DNA from 4 places in the Paraburkholderia sp. J63 genome. Region 4 is predicted to be linked to each of the others. Evidence: riboswitches for the same ligand, from Rfam matches in the RefSeq annotation. Region 4 holds a riboswitch; each other region holds the start of a gene.
What was found. A riboswitch is a leader RNA that binds a small molecule or an ion and turns the genes downstream of it on or off. The one in region 4 is predicted to bind cobalamin.
Positions count from the first base shown of each region.

Region 1: another riboswitch for cobalamin. It lies ahead of cobG (precorrin-3B synthase); the one in region 4 lies ahead of U5775_RS05485 (HoxN/HupN/NixA family nickel/cobalt transporter).
Region 2: another riboswitch for cobalamin. It lies ahead of U5775_RS28535 (TonB-dependent receptor domain-containing protein); the one in region 4 lies ahead of U5775_RS05485 (HoxN/HupN/NixA family nickel/cobalt transporter).
Region 3: another riboswitch for cobalamin. It lies ahead of cobW (cobalamin biosynthesis protein CobW); the one in region 4 lies ahead of U5775_RS05485 (HoxN/HupN/NixA family nickel/cobalt transporter).

Region 1 covers NZ_CAJMZF010000033.1:19,682-27,362, reverse strand. The annotation lists gene U5775_RS27915 (sodium:solute symporter) at 1-396, shown strand, start outside; gene cobM (precorrin-4 C(11)-methyltransferase) at 480-1,211, opposite strand; gene U5775_RS27905 (cobalt-precorrin-6A reductase) at 1,235-1,969, opposite strand; gene cbiE (precorrin-6y C5,15-methyltransferase (decarboxylating) subunit CbiE) at 1,966-3,189, opposite strand; cobalamin riboswitch at 3,272-3,463, shown strand; gene cobG (precorrin-3B synthase) at 3,646-5,058, shown strand; gene U5775_RS27890 (precorrin-8X methylmutase) at 5,051-5,677, shown strand; gene U5775_RS27885 (precorrin-2 C(20)-methyltransferase) at 5,678-6,409, shown strand; gene cobJ (precorrin-3B C(17)-methyltransferase) at 6,397-7,681, shown strand, end outside.
Region 2 covers NZ_CAJMZF010000034.1:79,939-87,619, forward strand. The annotation lists gene U5775_RS28520 (M20 family metallopeptidase) at 1-538, shown strand, start outside; gene U5775_RS28525 (porin) at 791-2,029, shown strand; gene U5775_RS28530 (BON domain-containing protein) at 2,063-2,470, shown strand; cobalamin riboswitch at 2,589-2,785, shown strand; gene U5775_RS28535 (TonB-dependent receptor domain-containing protein) at 3,055-4,965, shown strand; gene punR (DNA-binding transcriptional activator PunR) at 5,009-5,911, opposite strand; gene U5775_RS28545 (DMT family transporter) at 6,043-6,483, shown strand; gene U5775_RS28550 (H-NS histone family protein) at 6,728-7,351, opposite strand.
Region 3 covers NZ_CAJMZF010000033.1:9,708-17,388, forward strand. The annotation lists gene cobO (cob(I)yrinic acid a,c-diamide adenosyltransferase) at 1-326, opposite strand, end outside; gene U5775_RS27850 (cobalamin biosynthesis protein) at 439-924, opposite strand; cobalamin riboswitch at 1,187-1,458, shown strand; gene cobW (cobalamin biosynthesis protein CobW) at 1,718-2,827, shown strand; gene cobN (cobaltochelatase subunit CobN) at 2,890-6,684, shown strand; gene U5775_RS27865 (ATP-binding protein) at 6,687-7,681, shown strand, end outside.
Region 4 covers NZ_CAJMZF010000003.1:272,126-279,806, forward strand. The annotation lists gene U5775_RS05460 (sulfatase-like hydrolase/transferase) at 1-1,495, shown strand, start outside; gene U5775_RS05465 (helix-turn-helix transcriptional regulator) at 1,550-2,410, opposite strand; gene petA (ubiquinol-cytochrome c reductase iron-sulfur subunit) at 3,007-3,627, shown strand; gene U5775_RS05475 (BCCT family transporter) at 3,817-5,400, shown strand; gene U5775_RS05480 (alpha/beta hydrolase) at 5,415-6,371, shown strand; cobalamin riboswitch at 6,537-6,732, shown strand; gene U5775_RS05485 (HoxN/HupN/NixA family nickel/cobalt transporter) at 6,819-7,681, shown strand, end outside.

The DNA.
Region 1 (7,681 bases), on a different contig from region 4:
CGCGTCGCCAAGCTCGCGCGCTTGTTCGTGCCCGTGATCGCGCTCGTGGCGGTGGGTTTCACGCTCAAGGGCGGCGAGACCATCGTCGCGCTCCTGCTGATGGGCTACAACTTCGTCACGCAATTGTTCCCGGCGCTGGTGTGCAGCCTCGCGACGCGCAATCGTGCGACGAAACAGGGCGCGTTCTGCGGGATTCTCGCGGGCGTACTGGTGGTCGTGATCACCACGGTGCTGCACGTGAGCGTCGGGCAACTGATCCCGTTCGCGTCCGATGCGTTCAAGGACATCAACATCGGCTTTCTCGCGCTCGGCGTGAATATCGTCGTGCTCGCCGCCGTGAGCGCGGTTACGCAGCCGCATACGCACGCGGATCACAAGCACGCGGGCGCGCACTGAATCTTGTGGAGGGTGGGTGTCGATAACGGGCGGCGCATTCGTTGCGCCGCCCGTTTTTTTATGCGGGGATTCGCGGTGTTTTTTTACCGCTTCGATGCGCCGTAAAGCGTCGAATCGGCAAACCCCTCGGCGCCGAGCACGCGTCCCACGAGGATCAGCGCGGTGCGCTCGATGTCGGTGGCCTGAACTTTCTCGACGATATCCGCGAGCGTGCCCGTCACGCGCTCCTCGTCGGGCCAGCTCGCGCGGTAGATCACCGCGACCGGGCAATCGTCGCCGTAATGCGGACGCAATTCATCGGCGATACGCGCGATATGGCGCACGCCCAGGTGAATCGCCATCGTCGCGCGATGACGCGCGAGCTCGCCCAACGCTTCGCCCTCGGGCATCGACGTCTTCGTCGCGTAGCGCGTGAGAATCAGCGTCTGCGAAATGCCGGGCAGCGTGAGTTCGCTGCCGAGCGCCGCGGCGCAGGCCGCCGTCGCGGTCACGCCGGGCACGACTTCATAAGGAATCCCAAGCATGCGCAAGCGCCGGATCTGCTCGCCGATCGCCCCATAGAGCGACGGATCGCCCGAATGCACGCGCGCGACGTCGTGGCCCTGGGCGTGCGCGTTTTCGAGCAGCGCGACGATCTCGTCGAGCGTGAGCGGCGCGGTATCCACGACCTGGTGCGCGCGATGGCCGTCGAGCACGGCGGGCGGCACGAGCGAGCCCGCGTAGAGAATGACGGGACAGCTACGCACGAGGCGCTGCCCTTTCACGGTGATCAGCTCAGGGTCGCCCGGCCCCGCGCCGATGAAGAAAACGCTCATGCGTGGAAACTCCGCTGATTTAGTCAGGATTGCTGTGCAAGCGCGGCGAGCGCATCGAGCGCGTCCTGCACCGATTCGAACTCGCGTTGCGCGGGCGGCAGCGCGGGCCGCCGCATCATCACCACGGGCAAGCCCCGCTCGCGCGCGACGGCGAGCTTGGCCTCGGTGGCGCCACCGCCGCTGTTCTTGCTCACGACGACCTCGAAGCGCCCCGCCTCGAAAAGCGCGCGCTCGCCTTCGAGCGTGAACGGCCCGCGCGCGTCGATCACGCGGGCGCGCGCGTGTCCCGCGTGCGCTTCGAGGCAACGCACCGTCCAGTGCTGACGCGCGGGGACTTCGTCGAGATGCACGAGCGGCTCGCGGCCGAGCGTGAAAAGCACGCGCGCAAACGGCGCGATGGCCTCGATCACGCCCGGCCAGCCGTCCACCCCGCGCCAGTCGTCGCCGGGTTGCGGCTGCCACGGCGCGCGGCGCAGCGCCCAGTACGGCACCTGCGCCATCGCGCAGGCGCGCGCCGCGTTCGCGCTGATCTGCGCCGCGTAGGGATGCGTCGCGTCGAGCACGCGCGCGATGCGTTCGTCGGCGAGATAGCGCGCGAGACCCTCGGCGCCGCCGAAGCCGCCCACGCGCACGGCGCACGCGAGATCGGCGGGCACGCGGCCCAGACCCGCGAGACTGTAGACATGCCCGGGCCCGAGCGTGCGCGCAATGCGCAAGGCGTCGCCGGTGCCGCCGAGCAGCAGAATGCGCGCCGTCATGGCTTGACGGCTTCGTAGAGCGTGACGGGCAGCGCCTGGCGCCACGTATCGAAGCGCCCGAGCGGCTCCGCCTCGCCAATGCCGATGCGCGTGAGCGTGCCGCCGTGTTGGGCGCGCCACGCCACGAGCGCCGCCTCGCTCTGCACGGTCACGGCGTTCGCCACGAGCCGGCCACCCGACGGCAAGCGCGCCCAGCAAGTTTCGAGCACGCCCGGCACGGTCACGCCGCCGCCGACGAACACGGCGTCGGGCGCGGCGAGACCCGCGAGCGCGTCGGGCGCGCGGGCCGCCACGAGTTGCAGCGCGGGCACGCCCAGCGCGCTGCGATTGTGCTCGATGAAGCGCTGGCGCTCGCCATTCGATTCGATCGCGATCGCACGGCAAGCCGCGTGCGAGCGCATCCATTCGATGCCGATCGAGCCGCTGCCCGCGCCCACGTCCCAGAGTAGCGCGCCGGGCGTGGGTGCGAGGCGCGCGAGCGTGAGCGCGCGCACGTCGCGCTTGGTGAGTTGGCCGTCGTGCCGATAGGCGTCGTCGGGCAGACCGGGCGTGAGCGTCCATGCGCGCGCTGCTGCTGCGCCATCGGCTTCGCACTCGAACGCGACGAGGTTCAGCGCGGCGACTTCATCGGCATGCCACGCATCGGCGCGGCCTTCGATGCGCCGCTCGAGCGGGCCGCCCAGATGCTCGAACACGGTAAGCCGCGTCGCGCCATAGCCTTGCGCCGCGAGGAAGGCGGCGAGCGCCGCGGGCGTGCGCCCATCGGCGCTCAGCGCGAGCACGCGCGAACGCGCATGGAGATGACGCCTGAGCCCATCGAGCGGCCTGCCGACGAGCGAGACCGTGGCCGTATTTTGGAGCGCCCAGCCGAGGCGCGCCGCCGCGAGCGAGAGCGACGACGGCGCGGGCAGCACGTTCATCTCGCCCGCCGCGACGTGACGCGCGAGCGTCGCGCCCACGCCGTAAAACATGGGGTCGCCGCTCGCGAGCACGCACACGCGCTCGTGCGTTGCGCACAGCGCGAGCAAGGGCTCGATGCTGAACGGCTGCGGCCAGGGCTCGCGCAGCGCCTGCACGCGCGTGGGCAGCATCGCCAGATGACGCGCGCCGCCCGTCACCGCCTGGGCCGCGAAGAGCGCGCGCCGCGCCTCGCGCCCGAGCCCCGCGTATCCGTCGTCGCCTATGCCGATCACCGTCAGCCACGCCCGCCTGCCCTGCATCCGCGCTCCCATTCGTTCAGTCTGGTTCAGTTTCGCACCGCGCGAGAGCCGTCCTGACTCGCGAATCGCGCCGGAAAACGGGCATAATACCGCTTCCGCCGGCGCCTGAAGGGCGAAAGCCCGAAGGCAGATCAGGGAACACAGCGAAGCTGTGGCCGCCCCCGCGACTGTGAGCAGCGAGACCGCCTCCACCCAAGCCACTGGTTTTACCGGGAAGGCCGATGCGGTTGACGACCTGCGAGCCAGGAGACCTGCCGGCCGAACGTTTGTTCTCGCGCGCCCGAAGCCTGGCGGGGTGTACCGGCTTCGACCGCAGCGCGTGGACGTTTTTACGCTTTCGCGTTTTTTGCGCTTTCGCGTGGCGCCCTCCGCAATCGCCCCTTCGCCCATGCGCCCCTTCGCAGCGTGGTCGCGGCGGCATGCGAGGCGCAGCGCGCGCTGCCTACACGGTGTCCCTTGAATCACGACTCGAAGCCCGCTTCGTCTCCTGCTGCGCTGGCCGCGGCGCGCCGTTCGGCGTGCCCCGGGCTCGTGCGTGTGGTCGCGGCGCGCGATGGCGGCCTGTGCCGCATCCGCCTCGCGGGCGGCGTGCTCACGGCCGCGCAGGCGCACGCGATCGCCGAGGCCGCGCTCGCGCACGCGAGCGGCACGCTCGAGCTGACCAACCGCGCGAACGTGCAGGTGCGCGGCGTGCGCGCGGGCAGCGAAGCGGCGCTCACCGAGGCGCTGGTTGCGGCGGGCCTGGGCCCGCAGGCATCGGTGCATGAGCATGGCCATCTCTGCACCGCCGACGAATTGCGCAATCTGATGCTGAGCCCGCTGGCCGGACTCGATCCCGACGCGCTCCTCGACACCACCGCGCTCGCCGCGCCCATCGTCGCGATGCTGCAGCGCGAGCCGCGTTTCGCGGCGCTCTCGCCCAAGTTCGCGCTGCTGCTCGATGGCGGCGAGCGTCTTGCGGCGCTCGATCATCCGCACGATATCTGGCTCGCGGCCACACCGGATGCCGAAGGCGTGCGCTTCGCATTCGGCCTTGCGGGCTGCCCTGGCGACGGCGGTGCGCTCGGCACGGTCGCATCCGCGCACGCGCCTGCGCTCATTCGCGCGCTGCTGCATGCGTTCCTCGACCTCGCGCAGCCGGAACAAATACGCATGCGCGACGTGCTCGCGTCGCACGATGCCGATGCGGTGCTCAAACGTGCCCAGCATCACGCGGATTGTGTTATCGCATGCAACGGTCCCGGCGATGAAGCCGCATTGCGTGCATGGAAACGCAGGCCGGTCGATCTCTCGCTGCGCCTCGGCGCCCATGCACTGAATGCACTCGACACGGGCAACATGGGTGACCTGGGCTACATCGGCTGCCAGCCGCCGCGCGCGCGTCTCGACGCCGCGACGCTGCACGCACTCGCCACACTCGCCGAAACACACGGCGACGCCACGCTGCGCATCACGCCCTGGCAAGGCGCGATCTTGCCGAACGTGGCACAACGCGCCATGCCGGCGGTAATCGAGCGCCTGCGCGCGCTCGGCCTCGTTTGCGACAGCGCCGATCCGCTCGCGCGCACGATCGCCTGCACGGGCTCGGCGGGCTGCGCGAAGAGCCGCGCCGATACCAAGGCCGACGCGCTGCGCCTCGCCGCGCAACTGCCGCCCGATGTGCATGTGCACTTGAGCGGCTGCGAGCGCTCGTGCGCGGCCGCGCATCAGGCCGCGTTCACGCTGCTCGCCACGGCGCCCGGCCACTACGACCTTTACGAGCGCGACACGGGCGCAGCGCCATTCGGCCGCCTGGTCGCGCACCACCTGACGATCGAAGCCGCCGCGCGCACGCTCGCGCAGCGGCCCCGGAGCAACCCCGATGTCTGATTACCAGCGCGACGGCCAGGCGATCTATCGCGAGTCGTTCGCGACGATCCGCGCCGAAGCCGATCTCTCGCACATTCCCGCCGACCTCGAAAAGCTCGCCGTGCGCATCATTCACGCGTGCGGCATGGTCGACGTGGCCGCCGACCTGGCGTTCTCGCCCGGCGCGGGCCACGCGGGCCGCACGGCGCTGGCCAACGGCGCGCCCATTCTCTGCGACGCGAAGATGGTCGCCTTCGGCGTCACGCGCGCGCGCCTGAGCGCGAACAATGCCGTGATCTGCACGCTCGACGACCCCGCCGTGCCCGAGCTTGCGCGCGAGCTCGGCAACACGCGCTCGGCCGCCGCGCTCGAACTGTGGCGCGCGCACCTCGCGGGCAGCGTGGTCGCCATCGGCAACGCGCCCACCGCGCTCTTTCATCTGCTCGACATGATTGCCGCCGGCGCGCCGCGCCCCGCGCTGATCCTCGGCATGCCGGTGGGCTTCGTCGGCGCGGCCGAGTCCAAGGCGCTGCTCGCCACGGCCGCGCACGGCGTGCCGTTCGTGGCCGTGCGCGGGCGGCGCGGCGGCAGCGCCATGGCCGCGGCCGCCGTCAACGCACTTGCTTCGGAGATCGAATAAATGTCCATCAAAGGCCGTCTGCATGGTATCGGTGTGGGCCCCGGCGACCCCGAGCTGCTCACGCTCAAGGCGCTGCGTCTTTTGAAGGCCGCGCCCGTGGTCGCCTACTTCGTCGCCAAGGGCAAGAAAGGCAATGCGTTCGGCATCGTGGAAGACCATCTGGGCGTCGAGCAGGAGCGCCTGCCGCTCGTCTATCCGGTAACGACCGAAGCGCTCGAACCACCGCTCTCGTACGAGGCGATCATCGCCGAGTTCTACGACGGCGCCGCCGGGATCGTCGCCGCGCATCTCGATGCGGGCCGCGACGTGGCCGTGATCTGCGAAGGCGATCCGTTCTTCTACGGCTCGTACATGTACCTGCACGACCGCCTCGCCGCGCGCTACGAAGCCGAAGTGGTGCCGGGCGTCTGCTCGATGCTCGGCGGCGCGGCCGTGCTGGGCGTGCCGCTCGTCTACCGCAACCAGAGCCTCGCGGTGCTCTCGGGCGTGCTGCCCGAGGACGAGCTGCGCCGCCGCCTCGCCGACGCGGACGCCGCCGTCATCATGAAGCTGGGCCGCAACTTCGAGAAGGTGCGCCGCGTGCTCGCCGAGCTCGGCCTCGCGGAACGCGCGCTCTATGTCGAGCGCGCGACCATGGCGAACCAGCGCATCGTGCCGCTCGACGACGTCGATCCGATGGCCTCGCCGTATTTCTCGCTGCTCGTCGTGCCGGGGGAAAAATGGCAAGCCTGATGCCGCCCGCTGTCGTCGTGCTCGGCCCCGGCGCGCTCGCGACCGCGCAGCGCGTGAAGGCGCTTTATGCGGGCGCGCAGATCCACGCGTTGCAGGAGCGCGCGCAAGGCGATGTCGCGTTCAGCGGGCTCAGCGAGCACTTGCGCGAGCTCTACCGGCGCGGCACGCCCATCGTCGCGCTGTGCGCGGCCGGCATCGTGATCCGCTGTCTCGCGCCGCTGCTCACGAGCAAGAGCGTGGAGCCGCCCGTGCTCGCGCTCGCCGAGGACGGCAGCGCGGTCGTGCCGCTGCTCGGCGGCCTCACCGGCGTGAACGTCATGGCGCGCGAGATCGGCGCGGCGCTCGGGATCGCGCCCGCGATCACCACGAGCGGCGAGCTGCGCTTCGGCACCTGCCTGCTCAATCCGCCCGAGGGCTATGCGCTGTCGAGCCTCGCGCAGGGCAAGCGCTTCGTCTCCGATCTGCTCGCGGGCGAGGCCACGCGCATCGACGGCTCCGCGCCCTGGCTCGAAACCGTGAACCTGCCGCGCGATCCGGCGGCGCGCCATGCGATCCGCGTGAGCCCGCACGCGTGGGACGGCAATCCCGAGCATCTCGTGATTCATCCGCGCAGCGTGGTCGCGGCGGCGAGCGTGGCGCCTGCGCTGCTCGCCGAGCATGTGCGCGAGGCCCTGAGCGCGAACGGCATCGCGCAGCAGGCGCTCGCGACGCTCGTCGCGCCGGCCGCGCGCATGGGCGACGCCGCGTTCGAACAGGCGGCGGCCGCGTTGGGCGTGCCGCTGCGCTTCGTGGAAGTCGGCGATGCGGTCGATACCGGCGATGCCGCCGCCCTGCTCGACGCCCTCGCGCTGCCCGCGCCCGAGCAACGCTTCAGCGCCGGACCCGGCATCGCGCTATCCGTCGCGCATGAACCCATCGACGCCCAGACGCTCGGCGTGGCGCGCGGCAAGCTCACAGTGCTGGGCCTGGGCCCGGGCCGCGCCGACCTGCTCACGCCCATGGCGCGCGCCGCGCTCGACGAGGCCACCGACATCGTCGGCTACGCGACCTATGTGGAGATGGCGGGCCCGTTGCGTCCGGGGCAAGTGCGCCACGCCACCGACAACCGCGAGGAACTCCAGCGCGCCCGCCATGCGTTCGAGCTCGCGAGCGCGGGGCGGCGCGTGGCCGTGGTGTCGTCGGGCGACCCCGGCGTGTTCGCGATGGCCGCCGCCGTGCTCGAAGCGCTCGAAGCCTCCGGCGAGCCGCGCTGGCACCGCGTCGAGCTCGCGA
Region 2 (7,681 bases), on a different contig from region 4:
TCTGCTCGAAAACACGGTGCTGAGCCAGTTGATGTACGAGCACCTCGAACGGCTCGGCACGCCGCCCTTCAGCGCCGAGGAATTCGCGCTCGCTGGCGCGTATCAGAGCGAGACCCTGTCCGCCGCCGACGTGGAGGCGTCCACGCGCTCGCTCAACCAGGCCTGGCGCAATCCCAAGCCGCTGTTCGACCGCGTCGACCCTTATGTGCCGAACAAGGGCCGTCCGATCGCCGGCTCGACCGACGTGGGCGACGTGAGCTGGATCACGCCCACGGCGCAATGCCATACCGCCTGCTATGCGTTCGGCACGCCGCCGCATTCGTGGCAATGGGTCGCGCAAGGCAAGACGGCGCTCGCGCACAAGGGCATGCTGCTCGCGGGCAAGACGATCGCCGCGACCGCCATCGACCTGTTCGGCGCGCCCGATACGCTGGCCCAGGCGAAGGTGGAACTGCTAGAACGGCGCGGCGGCAAGCCCTACGTCTGCCCGATTCCCGACGACGTCGCGCTGCCGTTCGAACGCGAAACGCGTCGATAAGCGCAAAGCGCGCTGCGTCGTTGCTTGAAAGCGGCGCGGCGCGCGCCTGCCGGGCGGCGTGAACCCGTTCGAAACCCAAAACCGAAACATCGTGGCAATACCGCCAAACCATTAATCAGGAATCCGTATCGACTCAAATAAATCGAAAAAAACACCCCGAAGCCGCCGACGAGTTCTTCTCGCGCCATTCACTCGCCGCGGCCGCCCGCTTCTGACCATTCCGACCATTCTGACCCATCCCTAGAGCTATAAATGTCAGCCAGCCGCCTTTCGACGCGACGCGCGCCGCAGCCCCGCCGCGCGCGCCTGCGCACCTTCTCCACGGGCCTGTGCCCCACGCACCTTGCCTGCGCCGTCGCGCTGGGCGCCGCCAGCTTCGCGGCGCGCGCGGACACGAGCAAGCTGTTCCTCTTCGACTATCTGCAAGGCCTGCCCTACGCAACGAGCGCCGCCTACACGCCGGGCGTCACGCTCTACGGCGTGGTGGACGACGCCATCGGCTACACCAAGGGCGCGCACAGCGCGTTCGTGCAGCAAAGCGGCGGCGAGTGGACCTCCAAGGTCGGCCTCTATGGCGTCGAGGATCTGGGCGGCGGCTATCGCGTGCGCTTCGCGCTCGAAAACGGCTTCAACTCGGCCACGGGGCAACCGGGCAGCGCAGGCACGCTGTTCAACCGCGAAGCGTGGATCGGCATCGGCTCCCAACGCACCGGCGAGCTCAAGCTCGGCTTGCAGGACGACGTGGGCGTGCCGCTGTTCATCGACGTGTTCGGCGAAGTGGGCTCGGTTTCCGCGCTCGGCTATCTGCTCCAGTGGACCAGCGATCTCGGGCCGGGCGCGAGCTACGAGCCGGGGCGCCTGCCGAGCGCGATCAGTTACTCGTCGCCGTGGTTCGGGCCGCTCAACGCGCAGTTCGCCGTGGTGCTGCACGGCGCCCAGCCCGCAGCGCCCACCTTCGCGACGCGCAGCGCCGCGCTCAATTATTTCGACGGACACCTGTTCGCCACGCTCGCCTATATCGGCAATTACGGCCAGAACGCGCTCGCGCCTTCGCAGTACGTGCGCACCGACAATTACGCCGCCGGGGTGTTCTACGATGCCGGCCATTACGTGCTCTCCGCGGGCTACAGCTTGCTCGCGCCGCGGCTCGAAGGCGACCGCGTGGCCTCGGTCTATTCGCTGGGCGCAATCTACCGCTACCAGCAGCGCAACGATTTTCGCGTCGAGCTCGCGTATCGCACGGTGAGCGGCTTCAACGACCGCTCGCTCGGCGTGACGCTCGGCTACGACTACAACCTCTCCGCGCGCACGGCGCTCTACGTGCGCGGCGCGCTGGTGCACAACACCGGGTCCGCGCCCGCTTACGGCAACGCGCCGGCGCAGCAGCCGACCGTCGACAACATCGCAAATGCCTATATGGGTCCGGGCGGCGTGATGCAGAACTACCGCTCGCCGCATGTCGTGCTCATCGGCATGTATCACAAGTTCTGAACCGCGGAACCCCACATCCCAGCAGGAGAAAACATGTTGCTACGAACCGGTATCCGGATGGCCGCGATGACGCTGCTGATGAGCGCCTGCGCCAGCGCACTCGCGCAAGGCGGCGCGCCCGCGGTCAGCTCGCAAAGCGCCGCCGCGCCGCCCGCCGTAAGTGCACCCACTGCACCCGCTGCGCCCGCCGCAACCGCCGCAACCGACCGCCAGCTCGCCGCCGCCGTGCGCCACGCCTTGCATGCGGCGCGCAAGCACGGACTCAAATCGACCTTTATCCGCGTGCGTGCGCGTGACGGCGCCGTCACGCTCTCAGGCATCGTGGCCGCGCAGGAGCAGATCGCGCTCGCGGTTTCGGTGGCGCAGGGCGTGGCTGGCGTGCGCACGGTCATGAGCCAGCTCCAGGTGCGCAGTGACGGCGAAATGAAAGGCAGCCAGTAGCGACGCGCATGCCGGCGCACCGCGGACCACGCAGGCTCGACCCGGCTCGACGGGCGTTTTCGCAACACCCGATGCATGACGGTAGACGCCCGGAGTTGACGCGCATGAAGCGCGCCCATTACCCTTGCGCCCTGATGGTTCCCGGCGACGGGATCAAAAGGGAACGCAGGGGGCGCCTCGCCGCCCCGAGTCTGCGGCTGCCCCCGCAACTGTGAGCGGCGAGTCCGTGCCGAAATGGCCACTGGGAAACCGGGAAGGCCGGCAATGGGCGCCGACCCGCGAGCCAGGAGACCTGCCATCGACCGAGGTCCAAGCAGCCGCAAGGGGCGGGGTGTCCCGAAGCGCCAGCACCGCACGCACGCGGTCGCCCGTTGCAAGGACAGCCCGACCTCAGGATCAGTCGAATGTCCGCCATGATTGAAACGGCTCCCGCCGAGAGAGCCCGTCGCCGCATTGGCCATGCCGTTGGCCACGCAGTTGGCCAGCGCGTTGGCCACAGTGTTAACCACATTCCGCCGGCTGCCGAAACCTCCACCACCACAGCCCGCGAGCCGACGCTGCGCCTGCTCGCGACCGCCTGCGCGATGGCCGCTTGCGCGTGGCAAAGCGCGCACGCCGCCGACGGCGCGCCAGCGGCGCAGCCGCCATCCGCCATCGCCGCCGACGACACCAGCACCACGCTGCCGAACATCCTCGTGGTGGGCGACACGCAGCATCTGCCGCAATCGTTCGACCAGCGCTACGCGAGCACGCAGGTGCTCACGCGCGAGGACCTCGACCGCCTCTCCCCCGCCGACCCGAGCATCACGCAGGCCCTCGCGACGCTGCCGGGCGTGACCGTCGCCCAAAGCGGCGGCCCCGGCACCCTGGCGTCGGTGAGCATTCGCGGCTCGTCGCCCGAGCAGGTGGCCGTGTTCATCGACGGCATCCGCATCGGCTCCGCGACCACGGGCACGGCCGAGTGGGCCGATCTGCCGACGGAAGCGTTCGACCGCGTCGAGGTGATCTCGGGCCCGGCCGCCGCCTCGTTCGGCGCGGACGCGGTGGGCGGCGTCGTGCAGCTCTTCACGCGCCGCGCGTCGAATCAGCCGAACCGGACGACGGTTTCGTTCGGCGGCGGCTCCAACAAGACCTTCGACACGCAGTTGCGCACCTCGGGCACCGTGCCATCGAGCGGCCCGCTTGCGGCGCTCGGCGGTCTCACGTACTCGCTCGGCGTGCACGACTACAACACGGCGGGCATCGACGCGACCCGGCCCTGGGCCTATGGCCACGAGGACGGCCGCAATCCGTATCACGCGCAGGACGTCGACGGGCGCCTCGGCTACGCGCGCGATAACTGGTCGATTTCCACGTTCGCGCTCTATCACGCCTCCGACCTTTCCTATGACAATGCGGGCGGCAACGACCGGCAGCGCAACCATCAACTGACGACGGGCGCCGCGTTCCACCTCGACATCACGCCGTTTACGCAATTCGATCAGTCGGTGGGCTATGCGACCGATCGCGAGTTCATCTACTCGAACGATCCCACGATCCCGACCGACGAAATCGACTCGACGCGCCTCTCCACGTCGACTTCGATCACGCACCAGGAGAGCGGCCACACGCTGTTCGGCCAGCCGCTTTCGGGCGAGAGCAAGCTCGCCTACGACTTCTCGCGCGAGCTCGCGTTTCTGCCCGTCGACATTCCGGGCGGCCTGCCCGCACGCAACGATTCCGCCATCTCGCTGCACCAGTCGGCCACGCTCGGCAACGTGACGCTGTTCCTCGCGGGGCGCCACGAGATCGTCCAGGGGCAGTCGGTGAATACGGGCAACGCCGCGCTCTCGTGGGCGATCACGCCGGTCTACACGGCGCGCGTCTCCTATGGCAATGCGTTCCGTCTGCCGACCTTCAACGACCTCTACTATCCGGGCTACTCGAACCCCAACCTCCAGCCCGAGCGCAGCGACACGGTGGAAGCGGCGCTCGACGCCAACACGTCGTTCGGCACCTTCACGGCGGCCGTGTACGACACGCGCGTGCACGATCTCATCACCTACGATTCGCAAACCTTCCTGCCGGTGAACGTCGGGCGGGCGCACATTCAGGGGCTCGACCTCTCGTACAAGGGCACGCTCGGGAATTACACGCCCGTGAGTCTCGCGGTCGGCATTCTGAATCCGCAGGACGTGACCGACCAGACCTGGCTGAACCGCCGCCCGCGGCAGACCGTGAGCCTCAGCGTCGATCACACGTGGGACGAGTTCCATCTCCATGCGCTGAGCACCGGCGTCTCGCTGCTCTACGGCGGCTCGACTTACGACGATCAGTTCAATACGCTCTATTTACCGTCGTATACGACGGTAAGCCTGCGCGCCTCGTACCAGGTGAATACGCATCTGCTGCTGTCCGCGTCGATATCGAATCTGTTCAACCGGCAGTACATGACCACGTACGGCTACAACACTCTCGGGCGGACGGCGTTCGGCAAGATCACCTATACGTACTGATGGTTCTTGTCGTTCCGATGCGTGACGCGGTTCGAACCCGCGCTCACGAAATCCACTCGGCGTGCAGCTTCTCGCTGTCGCCGAGGTAATCGAGCACCCAGCGCAGAACCGGCGGCGTTTTCTGGCCGTACCATGCGACGCAGCATGGACTAGGCGCCTTGGGCTGCTCGACTGGCTTCTCGATCAGGCGGCCGGACTCGACGAAAGGCCGCGCGAGATGCACGGGCATATAGCCGATGCCGAGCCCCTCCACGAAGCAGTTGATCGCACGCTGCCAGTCCGGCACCACGAGCCGCCGCTGGTTGGGCAATAACCAGGTGTCGCGGCGCGGAATCTCGCGTGCGGTGTCCTCGAGGCAGATCGACGGAAACGTGGCGAGCAGCTCGGCGGAAAGCGGCGATGATTCGGCGGCAAGCGCATGATTCGGACTCACGAGAAACGCCCACTCGATCGACCCCATGTCGCGAAAGCAGAATTCCCCGCCGACGGGCACCGCCGTCGTCGCGCCGATCGCAATATCGGCGCGCCCCGTGGCGAGCGCCTCCCATACGCCGTTGAATACCTCGATACGCACGATCAATTCGACGTTGTCGAAATGCCGATAAAAGTCGGCCATCAACGCATTGATGCGATGACTCGACACGATATTGTCTAACGCAATGGAAAGGCTCGGCTGCCAGCCATTGGCCACGCGCAGCGTTTCGCGGCGAATCTCCTCCATTTTGTTCAGCACGCCTCGCGCTTCGTTCACGAAATGCTGCCCGGCCTCGGTGGGCACCACGTTGCGATGCAGGCGCCGGAACAGCACGACGCCCAGTTCCGCTTCGATATTGCGAACCGCATAGCTCACGGCCGAGGGCACCCGGTGCAACGTCCTGGCTGCAGCGGTAAAGCTGCCGGTTCGCGCGATCAGCTCGATGAGCTGGAGCGACTCGATAGACAGCACGTCAGGTCTCCTTGCTGTGAATTCCTTTGAAGGCACGCGTGAAAATATACCGTTTCACGTTCGATCCGCGCAGATCGATACTGTTACGGACAGTATTTCAATCACAACGCGATACAGGAACTCGAAAAATTATGGCAAACAACGTCATTGGACTCGGCGCCATTGCGGCGCTCGGTGGCTGCGCGGTCGCCCTGCAAGGGCAATTCATGGGCGTCATGGCAAAAAGCATTGGCACGACCGGCGGCATTTTCGTGAATTACATCAGCGGCGCCGTGCTGGCGATCGTGCTGCTGGCCGCGGCGCAGGGCGGTAGTCTCAAGGCATGGACCGACGTGCCGTGGTACGCCCTTTCGGCCGGTGCGCTCGGGCTCGTGATTGCGGGGTCGATCGGCTATACGGCTTCGCGGCTCGGATTGACGACCGCATTTACGATCATCGTGGCCACCCAATTTGCCGTATCGGTCATGCTCGATCATTTCGGCTGGCTGGGCGCCACCGCACGCCCGCTCGAAATGACGCGCCTTTTCGGAGTGGGCGCGATCATTACCGGCGTCTGGCTCACTTCGAAATGACGTGCGTGCCGACGATGGTGGAAACAAAGGGAGTTAAGCGGCAGGCATTAAACGACGACGCTGGAAAAGGCCGGCGCAAATTTTCGGCGATAACCGTAGCCGGCGTTGCGCTGCTCCCTGCGGGGAGTCGGCGCAACGCCGGCTACGGCCAGACGGCTTTAACAGATGGCTTTGACGGACGGCTTTAATAGTCCGTTTTACCAGGCCGCTTTAACGGGCCGCCCGATCGAGCGGCGTACAGCGATCAGGCTGCCGATGCGGGCGCTTCAACGGCCGGCGCTGCGGCGGCACGCGCCTTTCGTGCGACGGTCTTGCGCGGCGCCGCGGCCTTCTTCGCGGGTGCAGCCTTCTTGCGTCCACGCACGCCGGCTGCGGAAGTCGCGGCACGACCCGCCGTCTTTTTCACTGCGGCCGTTTTGGCACCGGCCTTTTTCGCGGCGGCGCGCTTCACTGCGGTTTTCTTCGCGCCGGCGGCTTTGGGTGCCGCGCCTGCCTCGATCAGGAATTTCGAGCGGTCCTTGGCGTCGCGAATCCAGGCCGGCGCGCGTCCGCGACCGGTCCAGGTTGCGCCGGTTTTCGGATCGGCGTATTTCGGCGCGACCGGATGCGCATTGGGATGCAGCGATTTCGCGGCGCCATTGGCGGCCTTGACGCCCGGCTTGCGGCCACGTCTTTTTCCGACGAAGCGCTCGATATCGGCAAGGCTCAAACCGTGCCTGTGCATCAGATCGCGAATTTTCGCGAGCCCGATGGACGATTGCTTTTCGACCATCACTTCCGCCTGTTTTTGAAGCTTTGCGATCTTCTGGTTGATCGCGTCCAACGTAACCATACTTACTCTCCCTCTCAGGAATTCACCCCCAAGCAACTGTTTAAACTTCGTTTGCAGGTCGAAGTTTGGCTTGGCCCATATAAGGCAATGCCGTCATGGCACGCACCAATTATGACGGCAAAGCGGCAATAGATGCAAATTACTGTCTATTAGACCACTCATTCACGGTTCCAATCGCAAGAATTTCGATCGCGAATTCTTCCCAATCCTTTCATTCGACGGCATGAAACGAGGCGATCGGCCGCCGCGCTTTTAGCCCATTGCAAAGGCAAACGATCGGCTTTCACCCATGCGAATGTGACGCGAAAGCCCTCATGCCGTTTCAGGAACCGCGCGCGCGCCCTCGCCGATTGCAATCGCGCAAAC
Region 3 (7,681 bases), on a different contig from region 4:
CGCGCCGTGGCGATATCGGCGTCGCGGTTCTGGGTGTTCCAGGTGTAGCCGTCGCCCATCGTGATGAAGTCGCAGTGCGCGACGCTGCCGAGAAAATCGCGCTCGGACGTATGCAGCGCGCCCTTGATGAACTGCACCACGCCGAGCTTCATGCCGTGGCCCAGCACGCGCACGGCCATGCCGAACGCCGCCGTGCTCTTGCCCTTGCCGTTGCCGGTGTTGACGATGAGGAGGCCCTTCTCGTGCGTCGCCGAGGCCTGCTTCTTTTCGTGGCCTTCGCGGCGGCGCTGGGTCATGCGTTGGTGCGATTCGGGATCAGTTTTCATCGTCGGGGGCAGTCCTGGGTTGCGGCTTTCGTTGCGGCTTTCGTCGCGATAGTTCTTGCGGTTCGAGCCGAGAAGGTGGTTTCGATCGCGGCTGCGTGGCAGCGCGCCTGCATCATGCGGGAGGCGGTGCGCCGGCTTGCGTCTGTGCTTGTTGCGCGGCTTCGGCGAAAGCGGCGAGCGCGACGGTCACGCCATCGAGCGCGAGCTTGCCGCGCACGAGCGGTCCGCCTCGCGCGGCGAGCCGCGCGCACGGCTCGCATACGCCCTCCACGCCGAAGCGCGCACGCGCCGCCACGCTGGGCGCGCTGGACACGGACTGCATGCCGATGGCGTTCACGCGTTCGCGCGCGAAGGCCTCCAACGGCAGCGCATGCGCGGCGCAGAACGCGAGCAGCGCGGGCTCGGCGGCTTTTGCGTCGAGCGTGGCCACGGTCTTCACGCGTGCGAGCGGCCACGCGCCGAGCGCCGCCTGCACGGCCGCCTCCACCTGCGCGAGCGTCACGCCGCTGCGGCAGCCGAGGCCCAGCGCGAGCGGCGCAGCATTGTGCGCCGACGCGGGGGCGGCGGGCAAGGCGTCGGTGCTGAGGGGGCGGTTCACGTGAGGGTGCGATTTCGAGGGCGTGGCATGCGGGAAGCGCGCGCATTGCGCGGCGGGTCGACTCTGGATGGACCTGCGCGTGCATGCGATTGCGCTCCGGATGCGCGCAACGATAGCACACGGATTCCGGCCTTCGCGCGCGGGCCGCGTTGCGTCAAGGGTAAAACCGGAGCGCGCAGCGGGCCTCGCAAAAGGCCGTTGTGAAGCCCGCTGCACGCCTCGCGCGGCGCACGCGTCGGTTGACGCGCGCGCGGCCCGCGCCTACACTCGCACGCACTCTGGTGCTCGCGTGCGCGTACGTTCTGCACGCAGTTAAACGGGAATCAGGGAGCCATCCCGCCAAGGGCATGGCCAACCTGAACTGCACCCGCAACGGTACAACGAGCGCGTCGGCCGCCAGGCCGATGCAAGCCGCTTCGAAGCATGCAATGCATGCGTGACGCCACTGTGCGAACGGGCCATAAGGTCTGCCGCGCGGGAAGGCGAAGCGGCGCTTCGTCAGTCCGGATACCGGCCAGATACGAGGGACGCGCGCTGCGGGGTTGCGGCGCCGGGTCCATGATTTCCATGCGTCGGCAAGGGCCTGGCCCGCGGCGCGTCTTTGCGTGACACCGGTTACACCGTTGTGCAAGCCTCGCGGCGCACCATGCTTTGCCTTCGCGCGGCCATGCTGCCCGCGCTGTCCGTGCATTTTGCGTGGACGGCGTGCTCGACGGCGCGAACCCGCCAAAGACGTGCGCGCGAGCCCCGCGCGGCGCATCCCACCTGCGGCCCCGCGCCGAAGGAGCACCTCATGCAAACGCAGCACATGCGCAAGATCCCGGTCACCATCGTCACGGGCTTTCTCGGCAGCGGCAAGACCACGCTGCTGCGCCACATCCTCCAGCACGCGGGCGGCCTGCGCGTCGCCGTGATCGTCAACGAGTTCGGCGAGCTCGGCATCGACGGCGAGATCCTGCGCGGTTGCGGCATCGGCTGCGACGAGAACGGCAACGAACAGGCCGGCGCGCTCTACGAGCTGGCCAACGGCTGCCTGTGCTGCACCGTGCAGGAGGAGTTCTTTCCGGTGATGGAGCAACTGCTCGAGCGCCGCGGCGAGATCGATCACGTGCTCATCGAGACCTCGGGCCTCGCGCTGCCCAAGCCGCTCGTGCAGGCCTTCAACTGGCCGTCGATCCGCAACGCGTTCACCGTCGATGCGGTCGTCACCGTGGTGGACGGTCCCGCCGCCGCGAGCGGCCAGTTCGCCGGGAATCCGCAGGCCGTGGACGCGCAGCGCAAGGCCGATCCGAATCTCGATCACGAGTCGCCGCTGCACGAATTGTTCGAAGATCAGCTTGCGTCGGCCGATCTCGTCATCCTCAACAAGACCGATCTCATCGACGCCGCGGCGCAAGACGCGCTCATCGAAGACCTGCGTGAGGAACTGCCGCCGCAAGTGAAGATCGTGCGCGCCCAGCATGGCCAGCTCGATCTGCACACGCTGCTCGGTCTCGAAGCGGCTTCGGAGGAGAGCATCCATCTGCGCCACGACCATCACGGTCCCGCCGACGATCCCGACCATCATCACGACGAGTTCGATTCGGTCGTGGTGCAGGGGCGCGCGAGCTCGCGCGAAGCCGCGATCGAGGCGCTGCAAAAGCTCGTGGATACGCACACGATCTATCGCGTGAAGGGCTTCGCCGCGCTGCCGGGCGCGCCGATGCGCCTCGTGATCCAGGGCGTGGGCCGCCGCTTCGACAGCTATTTCGACCGCCGCTGGAACGCGCAGGAAAGCGCCGCGCAGCAGGACGGCACGATGGCGAGCCGCTTCGTGCTGATCGGCGAGGACCTCGACGCGGCCGTGCTGCAACGCGCGTTCGACGCCGCGCTCGCCGCGGTGCAGACCGCGCCGGCCAAATAAGAAGCATGCCTGGGCACGCAGCGATGCGTGCCCCCTGATTCACTGAAGCCCACGAGAACGCCATGCATTTGCTGCGCACCACGCCGGGCGGTTTCGTCGACGATACGCAGGGCGTCGTCCGCATCGACCAGCAGCCCGCCGAGATCGTCGTGCTCAGTTCCGCCGACACGACGCTCGCCTTGCTCGCGAGCGTCGTGCCGCGCCTGCCCGCAGGCTTCCCGAGCGTGCGGCTCGCGAACGTCACGTATCTGCGCCAGCCCGCTTCGGTGGACTTCTATGTAGACGATGTCTTGCAGCACGCGCGCGTGGTCGTGGTCGATCATCTGGGCGGCGAGACCTACTGGCCTTACGGCATCGAGCAGGTCGTCACGCTCGCGCAAAAGCGCGGGCAATTGCTCGCGATGTTCTCGGGCGACCTCCAGGAAGATCCGAACCTGATCGCGAAGAGCCGCGCTGCGCCCGAGTTCTGCCGCCTGCTATGGCGCTATCTGCGCGAAGGCGGCGCGGCCAATGCCGAAGGCTTTCTGCGCGCGCTCGCGTGGCAGGCGTTCAAGTGGGGCGCCGAGCCCGCGCCGCCCGTCGCGTTCCCCGCCGCCGCGCTCTATCACCCGCAGCGCGATATCGCGACCATCGACGACTGGCGCGCGCGCTGGCAGCCGGACGCGCCCGTGGTGGCGATCCTGTTCTACAAGGCGCACCTGCAGGCGGCCAACACGGCCGCCTTCGACGCGCTCATCGACGCGCTCGCCGAACGCGGCATGAATCCGCTGCCGCTCGCCATCACGTCGCTCAAGGACGCCTTGAGCCGCGACGTGCTGGAGCGTCTCACGGCCGAGCACGCGGTTTCGCTCGTGCTCAACACCACGGCGTTCGCGGCCTCGTCGCTCGACGACCCCGAGCCACTCGCGATCGCGGGCGACGCGCCCGTGCTCCAGGTGATCCTGAGCGGCGGCAATCGCGACGACTGGCTCAAGGACAATCACGGCCTCAATTCGCGCGACATCGCCATGCATATCGCGCTGCCCGAAGTCGATGGCCGCGTGATTACGCGCGCGATCAGCTTCAAGGGTCTCGCGTACCACTGCAAGGCAACCCAGGTGGACGTGGTGCGCTATCAGCCCGATGCGGAGCGCGTGGCGTTCGTCGCGGAGCTCGCGCGGCGCTGGTGCAGGCTGCGCCAATTGCCGAACGCGCAGAAGAAGCTCGCGCTCGTGCTCGCGAACTATCCGATGAGCGAAGGGCGCATCGGCAACGGCGTGGGGCTCGATACGCCGGCCTCGGTCGTGGGCATCCTGCGCATGCTGCGCGACGAAGGCTATCAAGTGGCCGAGCTGCCCGAGGACGGCGAAGCGCTCATGCGTACGCTCACGCAGGGCGTGACTAACGATCCCGGCACGCGCGCGCTGCGCCCCGCATGGCAGAGCCTCTCGCTCGACGACTATCGCAAGCGCTTCGCGCACTTGCCGGTGGAGGCGCAGAACGCGCTCATCGCGCGCTGGGGCACGCCCGAGCAGGACCCCGCGGTGCGCCGCGGCCGCTTCATGATCGCGGGCTGGCGCTGCGGCCAGGTGTTCGTCGGCATCCAGCCCTCGCGCTCGCGCGGCGACGACAGCTACGCGAACTATCACGACGCCGAACTCGTGCCGCCGCACGCGTATCTCGCGTTCTACTTCTGGCTGCGCGAGACCTTCGGCATCGACGCGATCGCGCACGTCGGCAAGCACGGCAATCTCGAATGGCTGCCGGGCAAGAGCGTGGCGCTCGCCGACACCTGCTGGCCCGACATGGCGCTCGGGCCGCTGCCGCATCTGTACCCGTTCATCGTCAACGATCCGGGCGAGGGCAGCCAGGCGAAGCGCCGCGCGCAGGCCGTGATCGTCGATCACCTGATGCCGCCGCTCACGCGCGCGGAGAACTACGGTCCGCTCCAGGACCTCGAACGCCAGGTCGATGAGTATTACGAAGCAATCATGGTCGACCCGCGCCGCGCGAAGCTCTTGCGCAAGACCATACTCGCGACGATCATCGAGCATCGCCTGCATGAGGAGCTCAGCATCGCGGCGCCGCGGGACCAGCAGGGCGAGGACGAGCTCCTGACGCGCGCCGACGCGTATCTCTGCGAGTTGAAAGAAGCGCAGATTCGCGACGGCCTGCATACCTTCGGCATTTCGCCGCAAGGCACGCAGCGGCGCGACACGCTGCTCGCGCTGGGCCGTTATTCGTGCGGCGACGGGCAGGGCGCGAACGCGGGGTTGATCGACGCGCTCGCGCGCGACCTCGGCATCGATCATCTGCTCGATCCCGCGAGCGTCGACTGGGCCGCGCCGTGGACCGGGCCGCGGCCCGCGCTGCTCGTGGCAGTGAGCGAGGCGCCGTGGCGCCATGCGGGCGACACGCGCGAGCGGCTCGAAGCGCTGGCCGTATCGTGGCTCGCAGGCGTTTGCGACGGCGCGCCGGGCGCGCTCGACGAAGCGGCGCCAACGCTGCCGCACGCGGCGCGCGTGATCGCACGCCTGCGCGACGACGTGCTGCCGCGCCTCGACGCCTGCGGGCCCGAGGAATTGCGCCAGTTCCGGCGCGGCCTCGAAGGCCGCTTCGTGCCGCCCGGCCCCAGTGGTTCGCCTTCGCGCGGCCGCCCCGACGTGCTGCCCACGGGGCGCAACTTCTATTCGGTCGACACGCGCGCCGTGCCCACCCAGGCGGCGTGGTCGCTCGGCATGAAGTCGGCGCAGCAGCTCATCGAGCGGCATTTGCAGGAGCATGGCGATTATCCGCGCGCGGTCGGTCTTTCGGTCTGGGGCACGGCCACGATGCGTACCGGCGGCGACGACGTTGCCCAGGCGCTCGCGCTGATCGGCGCGCGCCCGAAATGGGCTGCGGGCAGCCAGCGCGTGATCGACTTCGAGATCATGCCGGTGGAGGCGCTCGACCGTCCGCGCATCGACGTGACCTTGCGCGTCTCGGGCTTCTTTCGCGACGCGTTCCCCAACGTGATGCATCTGTTCGACGCCGCCGTGCAGGCCGTGGCCGAGCTCGACGAGCCCGCGCACCTGAATCCGCTGCGCGCGCGCATACAAAGCGAGCGCGACGCGTTGATGGCCGGCGGCATGGACGCGGACGAAGCGCGCCGCCGCGCGGGCTGGCGCGTCTTCAGCGCGCGCCCCGGCGCCTATGGCGCGGGCCTGCAATCGATGATCGATCACCGGCACTGGCAAACCGACGCCGATCTCGCGCACGCCTACCAGGCCTGGGGCGGCTATGCCTATGCACAGAAGAGCGCCGGCGACGACGCGCGCGATGCGTTCCGCGCGCGCCTCGCGACGCTCGACGTCGTGCTGCAGAACCAGGACAACCGCGAGCACGACCTGCTCGACTCGAACGACTATTACCAGTTCCAGGGCGGCATGGCCGCGGCGGCGCGGCACTTTTCGCAGGCACAGCCGAGCCTCTATCACGCCGATCACAGCAACCCCGCCGCGCCGCGCATTCGTCCGCTGCACGAGGAGATCGCGCGCGTGGTCCGCTCGCGCGTGGTGAATCCGAAGTGGATCGAAGGCGTGAAGCGCCACGGCTACAAGGGCGCGGCGGAGATGGCGGCCACCGTCGACTACCTGTTCGGCTATGACGCGACCGCGCGCGTGGTAGGCGACCATCAATACGCGCTGGTCGCCGATGCCTACGTGCACGACGACGACACGCGCGCGTTCATGGAGCGCCACAACCCGCACGCCTTGCACGCGATCTGCGAGCGGCTGCTCGAAGCGATGCAGCGCGGTTTGTGGCAACAGCCCGGCGAGCATCGCGCGCGACTCGAACACCGTCTGCTCGAAGCCGGGCAACATCTGGAGGAATCCTGACTATGAGCGAAGCGCGCGTGCGTGCAGCCTTTCCCTTTACGGCGCTCGTCGGCCAGGCGCCGCTCCAGCGCGCGCTGCTGCTCGCGGCCGTCGATCCGGCGATCGGCGGCGTGCTCGTGAGCGGCCCGCGCGGCACGGCCAAATCGACGGCGGCGCGCGCGCTCGCCGCGCTGCTGCCCGATGGCGCGTTCGTTACGCTGCCGCTCGGCGCGAGCGAGGAGAAGCTGATCGGCACGCTCGACCTCGAAGCGGCGCTGCGCGAGAGCGCGGTGCGCTTTTCGCCGGGCCTGCTCGCGCGGGCGCACGACGGCGTGCTGTACGTGGACGAAGTGAATCTGTTGCCCGACGCGCTCGTCGATGCGTTGCTCGATGCCGCGGCGAGCGGCGTCAACACGGTCGAGCGCGACGGCGTCTCGCATACGCACGAGGCACGCTTCGTGCTAGTTGGCACGATGAATCCCGAGGAAGGCGAGCTGCGTCCGCAACTGCTGGACCGCTTCGGCTTGATGGTCGAGCTCGATAACCGCTTCGACCTGGCCGAGCGCCAGCGCATCGTCAAGACGCGGCTCGCGTTCGATGCGGATCCGCTGGCGTTCTGCGCGGCGCACGAGGCCGCGCAGCGCGAGCTGGCGCAGCGCATTGCCGCTGCGCGAGGCGCGCTCGACGCGCTGGAATGGAGCGACGCGGTGCACGAGCGCGCGGCGCGGCTGTGTGTGGAAGCCGCCGTCGACGGCATGCGCGCCGACCTCGTGATGCTGCGCGCGGCGCGCGCGCTGGCCGCGTTCGAAGGCGCGGCGCAGGTGCTGCCCGAGCACGTCGATCAGGTCGCCGAGGCGGTGCTCGCGCATCGGCGCCGCGTCATGCCCGATCAGCCGCCGCGCCGTGGCGAAAGCGGCCAGCGGGGTGAGAGCGGTGAGGATGGTGCGTCGCGCGAACCGGACAACGCCTCGCCAGGCGCATCGCCGGAAAGCTCGCAGTCCGAAGTAAATGCGGATTG
Region 4 (7,681 bases):
CCACCCCTATCTGGCGACGCCCAATATCGACCGCCTCGCGCAGCGCGGCGTGCGCTTCGATCGCGCGTTCGTGCAGTCGGGCGTGTGCGGTCCGTCGCGCATGTCGTTCTATACGGGCCGCTATGTGTCGAGCCACGGCGCGACCTGGAACCGCGTGCCGCTCGCCACCGGCGAGCTCACGCTGGGCGAATACCTCAAGCATGCGCAGCGGCGTCTCGCGCTCGTGGGCAAGACCCATGTGATGCCCGACCACGAAGGGCTCGCGCGCCTGCAGATCGACGGCGACAGCGAGCTGGGCGCGCTGCTGCGCGAAGGCCATTTCACGCTGGTCGACCGCTACGACGGCCACCATGCCGAGCCGCACGGCGGCTACGCGGGCTATCTGCGCGAGCGCGGTTACCAGAGCGACGACCCGTGGACCGACTTCGTGATCTCGGCGCAGGACGAGCGCGGCGAGATCGTGAGCGGCTGGCAGATGCGCAACGCGCATCTGCCAGCGCGCGTGCGCGAAGCCGATTCGGAGACCGCGTATACGGCCGATCAGGCGATCCGCTTCATCGAAGGGCAGCGCGACGCGCCGTGGGTGCTCCATCTCTCGTTCGTGAAGCCGCATTGGCCGTATATGGCGCCGGCGCCGTATCACACCCTCTATACGATCGATCAATGCCTGCCGGTGCAGCGCCACGCGGCCGAGCGCGAGACGCAGCATGCCGTGGTGGGCGCCTACCGGCAGCAGGAGGAGTGCCGCAACTTCATGCGCGACGAGGTGATCCGCAAGGTGCGGCCCGTCTACCAGGGCCTGATCGGCCAGCTCGACGATCATCTGGGCCGGCTCTGGGAGACGCTCGAGAAGCTCGGCCGCTGGCAGGATACGCTGATCGTCTTCACCGCCGATCACGGCGATTTTCTCGGCGATCACTGGCTCGGCGAAAAGGAGCTGTTTTACGATACCGTGCAGCGCGTGCCCTATATCGTCTACGATCCCTCGCCCGAGGCGGATGGTTCGCGCGGCACCTGCAACAGCCAGTTCGTCGAAGCCATCGACACCGTGCCGACGATGCTCGAAGGTCTGGGCCTGCCGCTCGCGGAGCATCGGCTCGAAGGGCGCTCGCTGCTCGCGCTCACGCGTGATCAGGGATCCGAAATTTCGTGGCGCGATGCGGTGTTCTCGGAACTCGACTACAGCTACCGCGAGGCGCGCCTGCTGCTCGGACGCCGCCCTGACGCGTGCCGCGCATGGATGGTGCGCACGGCGCAATGGAAGTACGTCCACTGGCAGGACGACGCGCCGCAACTCTTCGATCTGCTGAACGATCCCGAGGAGTTTTTCGATCTCGGCCGCGAGAGCGCGTACGAAAGCGTACGCGAGCAGATGCGCATGCGTTTGTTCGACTGGTTCTGCGGGCTGCACCGGCGCACGACGGTGTCGAACGAGGATGTCGAGCGCGGCACGCATCAGTACAAGAACGCCGGGGTGTTCTACGGGGTGTGGTGATTCGTTGCGGACTTATGGGCGCTCAGGCCGTCCGCGGTTGCGCGCGACGTATGCTTACGTTCGATCGCCCGATTCGACATCGGCACGGCCATGTGCGTGGCCGAGCGTTTCTTCGGGCCGATATTCGCTGGGCGGCGCGCCCAATTCACGCCGGAACATGTCGCTGAAGCTGCTGGGCAGATAGCCGAGCTCGCGCGCGACGGCGCTCACTGACTGGCCTTCGGCGAGCCGTGACACCGCAATGGCGAGCTGTACCTGGCGCCGCCATTGTGCGAAACCCACGCCCAGCTCGCGCGTAAAGAGGCGCGCGAGCGTGCGCACGCTCGCGCCTACCGATGCGGCGTGCTGCTCGAAGGCGATCTCGTTCGACGGATTGTCGATCACGGCGCGGCAGAGCATGGCGAGGCGCCGGTCGGCGGCGCCGTCGTTTGTGCCTGACGCACTCGACGAGCCCGAAGCATCGGGCAGCGGGATGCGCAGCGACGAGCGCTTCGCGTGCGCGAGTTCCATCGCCGCGAGTTGCGAGGCCGCGGCGAGCCAGGCCTCGCTGCGTTCTTGCTCGCGTTCGGCCATGGTCTTGATGAGCTCGCGCAGCAAGCCATCGATCTGGAAGACTTCGCATTGCTGGCTCAGATGGCCCACGTCGCGCTCGTGGAGATAGAGATTGCGCATTTCGACGGCGCTCATCATGTGAATCGCGTGAGGCGTGCCGGGCGGCAGCCAGACGGCGCGTTGCGGCGGCACGACCAGCGCCTCGCGGCCAGCCTCGACCCACATGACGCCCGAAACGGCATAGAGCACCTGCGCCCAGGTATGCGAATGCGGCTCGATGTGATGACCGCGCGGGTAGTGGCGGGCGAGGGCGCGGGAAAGACCGGGGGCGTCGTTCAGGGGCGGCGGGGCGGCTTGGGGCATGAGGAGCGCGGAGGCGGTGCGGGTGGGCGAGGTCTTGAGGCCGGTTCGAAAAACCTTAAAAGGGATGTTAAGGCGCGGGCGTGAGAAACGTCCAGCGGCGTGTCCGCCGCCATTCGGCGAGACGATTGAATCCCGGTTCCGCCGAAGCCGCGAAGCCAGCATGATGGATTTAAGTTTCGCTTAACGATGCCCGCCTATATTGCAATCGCCGCAGCGACTGCGCCGGATTGACCCGTACGCGGCCCGACTGCCGAAGCGCAGGACGATACAGGCGTCGAAGCAGTGAAATGGGTGCGCAACGCACCGCCGCATCGCTCACGGAGGGCGAAATGAAACGCGCTGCCGAATCGCAATCGGGGTTCACGGAAGAGGGCGACCGCGATCGTCCATTAACGCCCAATGCGCGGCCCAGGTCCCGAGGGACTCCCTGGGTCCTCATTCTCGTGCTTCCCGCGTTGGTCGTCGCACTGGTTATCGGGCTTGAGATTTTCGGTCTGCTTGTGCGATTGTTCGGCGCCTGATTTCAACTTGTTTCTCCGACGACCGGCCGGCACAGCGGGAGCCCCGAGGTCGTCAGCCGAAGTGCGGAGCCTGTGATGAACGCCATGCTCGATAAACCCGTCGATCCCCAGCGTCGCATCTGGTTGATTGCCACCTCGACGGCAGGCGGGATCGCCGGCGTCGCGACGCTCATTCCGTTTATCGACTCGTTTGCGCCGCCCGCGAGCGCCAGGGCTGCCGGCGCGCCCGTGCATGCGGACCTGACGAACCTCGTGCCCGGTTCGATGACGACCGTCGCGTGGCGCGGCAAGCCGGTCTTCATCGTCAATCGCACACCGGAGATGCTGGCTGCCGTGGTAAAGGCCGATCCGATGGTTGCCGATCCTCACACCGAGCATCCGTTTTCCATGCCGCTGCCGGCCTATTGCCGCAACGAATACCGGTCGCGGCCGGATCACTCCAATTTTCTCGTGGTGATTGGCGTATGCACGCATCTGGGTTGCACGCCGGTTCCCCGCTTCCAGGCCGGAGCGCAGCCGAATCTTCCCGATGACTGGCCCGGCGGTTTTCTCTGTCCCTGCCATGGCTCCACGTACGACCTGGCCGGACGCGTCTTCAAAGACAAGCCCGCACCGCAGAATCTCGACGTGCCCCGGTTCATGTTCATGTCGTCCACGCACGTTGTCATCGGACAGGACGAGCACGCGCAAAGCTGAACAGGCTGGTCATGCCCGCGTGGCCGATACCCGCCCGTCCCCCAAAATCGACGCATTCTTCACGATTCGTGTGCCGAGTATTCACGGATTGCTTGTCTATTGCCGAAATGTCTTGCGGGATACTAGCTTTCGATTTCCTGCGGACCCCACACGACAAGATACGCAGAAGCCTCGAATAAAGGAGACGCCTTGGGCAATAACCGATCGAGCCGGCGCGACATGCCGCTCACCCTGATCAGTCTGACGATCATCTTCCTGTCGGTGGGAGGGCTGGCCGCCTTTCCCGCACAATCGATTGCCGGCGCGGAGCAGGTTCTGTACTGGTGCACCACGATCTTTGCGTCGCCGGTGCTGCTATTTGCGTTTCTGGCTTCGCTATTCGTGATCGGACTGGCTTTCAGCAAATACGGCAAGATCCGGCTGGGCGAGGGCGCGCCCGACTATTCGACGCTCTCCTGGATCTTCATGTTCATCCTTTCCGGTCTGGGGTCCTCGTCGTTGTATTGGGGCTTTCTGGACTGGGCTTACTACTACCAGACGCCGGGATTGAACCTGACGCCTGAATCGCAGCAGGCGCTCAAATTCAGCGTCGCCTATTCGTTCTTCCATTCGGGATTGAGCGCCTGGGCGATCTATGCAGTGGGCGCGGTGGCGATGTGCTATCACTTCCACGTGCGCAAGAACAAGGGGCTGGGCCTCGCTTCCGTGATCGAGGCGGTGACGGGCTGCCGCGCGAACGGTCCGGTCGGACGATTGATCGACCTGCTGTTCATGCTCTGCATGTTCGGAGCACTAACCATTTCGCTGGTGCTCACCGCCACGACGTTCTCGCGACTGCTGGCCACGCTGACCGGCATTCCCGACACGTTTGCGACCCAGGTGATCATCATTCTCGCGGTGTCGGTGCTGTTCACGCTCAGCTCGTGGGTGGGCATGGACGGCGGCATGAAGCGGCTCAGCCATATGGTGTGCTGGGGCGTCGTGGCGTTGACGCTTTACATCTATCTGGTTGGCCCGACCCAGTTCATCACGAGCAATACGCTTTCGAGCCTGGGCCTGATGTTGACCAACTTCGTCGACATGAGCTTGTTCACCGACCCCATGGGCAACGGCAAATTCACGCGCGAGTGGACGGTGTTCTACTGGCTGTGGTGGATCTCCTATGCACCGGGCGTGGCGCTGTTCGTGACGCGCGTGTCGCGCGGACGCACCATTCGCGAAGTCATCATGGCGATGCTGGTGGGCGGCTGCGTGGGCGTGTGGTTCGTATTCGGCGTGCTGGAGAACTACAGCCTGCACAATTTCATGACGGGCGTCGTCAACGTGCCCGGCGTGCTGAGCCACCAGGGCGGCGAACTGGCGATCAGCATGCTGCTCGACCAGTTGCCGGCGGGCCGCATCGTGATGACCTTCTTCCTCTTCGTGATGGCGATCTTCCTCGCGGCGCACATGGATGCGGTGGGCTACGCGGTGTCGGCCACCTGCACCCGCGATCTGGCCGAGGGCGAAGACCCGGCGCCGAGCGACCGCCTGTTCTGGTGCATCATGCTCACGCTGGTGCCGCTCGCGATGATCTTTTCCAGGGCGCCGCTCAATACGATGAAGACGGCGGTGATCGTGACGGCCATTCCGTTCCTCGTGGTCCTGCTGCTCAAGGCGTATGGCCTGCTCAAGTGGCTGCGCGAGGACTATGGCCATGTTCCGGGGCATCTGATCGAAGAGCGTCACAGTCCGGCGGACACGGTGACGGCCAACAAGCAGCCGGTCGCCTGAGCGAGGAAGAGACGATGCAAAAGCCCTACCCGCTCAGCGACGAAATGCGCGAGTTCGTGGCGACGAGCGCACGCTTTGGCGCCGCGGACGACAGTGTGCAAGCCATGCGCGACGCTTACGATGCGCTGTGCCGGCACTTCACGCCCGCGCGCGATGCGCGCCTCGCCATCGAAGACCATGTGATCAGCGAGCCTGGCCGGCACATTCCGGTTCGCCTCTATCGTCCGGTGGGCGAAGCGCCCGCGCAGGGCTGGCCGTGCGTGCTGTATCTGCACGGTGGCGGCTGGGTGGTGGGCGGCCTCGATTCGCACGAGTTCATCACCGCGCCGATGGCGCGCGATTTGTCCGCCGTGGTGGTGGCGGTCGATTACCGCCTCGCGCCCGAGCACGTGTTTCCGGCGGCGTTCGACGACTGCCTCGCGGCATGGCGGCATCTCCAGGCGCAGGGCGATGCCTGGGGAATCGATACGTCGCGCGTGGTGCTGGCCGGTGACAGCGCGGGTGGCAATCTGGCGGCGGCATTGTCTCTGGAAATTGCGAAGCGCGGCGGGGCAGCGCCGCGCGGACAGGCGCTGATTTACCCGGGCCTGGGCACGGATCACAGCCTGGCGTCCTTCCGTGACAATACCGACGCGCCGTTGCTGAGCACGGCCGATGTCGAATATTTCCTGCGTGTCTACGCGCCCGATCCCGCGAGCCACGACGACCCGCGCCTTGCGCCGCTGGCGGCGCCGTCCTTCGAAGGCCTGGCGCCGGCATTCGTGGCGGTCGCCGAGTTCGATCCGCTACGCGACGACGGAGAGTTGTACGTCGAGCGCCTGCGTGCCGCCGGCGTTCCCGCTCAGTTTCACCTTGGCCGCGGATTGCTGCATGGCTGCATGCGGGCAATGGGACGCTGCCCCGAGACCACCGGACTCTATGAGGCCTTTATCGCGGCGATAGCGGCAATGCTCGAAAGCCGGGCTGCGTAGGTCCAGTTGCGCCTCGGGGCCTTTGAACAGCGTTTCGCCATCGAATGGCTTTCCAGATAATTTCGCATTGGTTTCTATAAAAAGACGCGGAAAGCCATTCGAATGCGCCAGTGGGAGATTGGCGAGTTTTTCCACGGGTTCGATTGACCATCAGGGGCGTGACCGTTACGCTTGCCCGCTGATGGTTCCCGGCGACGGGATCAAAAGGGAACGCAGTGGAGGCCAGCGCCTCGAGTCTGCGGCTGCCCCCGCAACTGTGAGCGGCGAGTCCATGCCGAAATGCGCCACTGGGAAACCGGGAAGGCCGGCACCGGACGACGACCCGCGAGCCAGGAGACCTGCCATCGACCGAGGTCCAAGCAGCCGCAGCGGGCGGGGTGTCCCGATGCGCAAGCACCGCCTCGCGGTCGCCCGTTGCAAGGACAGCCCGACCTCAGGATCTGTCTCATGTCCACTGTTATCGCCAACGCATCCACACCGGGAGCGCTTCGCCGCCGCGTCGCCGGCATTTACCTCGTACTCGCGGCCTTCAATATCGGCGCCTGGATCTGGGCGTTCATTGCTTTTCACGCGCATCCGCTGCTGCTGGGCACCGGGCTGCTCGCCTACGGCTTCGGCCTGCGTCATGCCGTCGACGCCGACCATATCGCCGCCATCGACAACGTGACGCGCAAGCTGATGCAGGACGGCCAGCGCCCCGTTAGTGTGGGCTTTTTCTTCGCGCTCGGCCACTCCGCCGTGGTGCTGCTGGTCACCATCGCGGTCGCGGCGACGGCCGCCGCGCTGGAAAGCCGCGTCGAGGCCTGGAAGGACATCGGCGGCGTGCTCTCGACGAGCGTCTCCGCGCTGTTTCTGTTCCTCATCGCCGCGATGAACGTCATCATCCTGCGCGGCGTCTGGCGCGCGTTCGGCAAGGTACGCCGCGGCGAGCCCTACGACAACGACGACCTGGACCTGCTGCTGAACAGCCGCGGGCTGCTTTCGCGGATTTTCCGCCCGCTGTTCCGCTTCGTGTCGAAGCCGCTCTGGATGCTGCCGATCGGCTTCCTGTTCGGTCTCGGTTTCGACACCGCGACGGAGGTGAGCCTGCTCGGCATTTCGGCGAGCCAGGCCGCGCAGGGGCTCTCGATGGGCGTGGTGCTCGTGTTTCCCGTGCTGTTCGCGGCCGGCATGTCGCTGGTCGATACCACCGACGGCATCCTGATGCTCGGCGCCTATGACTGGGCCTTCGTGCGTCCGATTCGCAAGCTCTACTACAACCTCACCATTACGCTGGTCTCGGTGCTGGTCGCCGTGCTGATCGGTGGAAT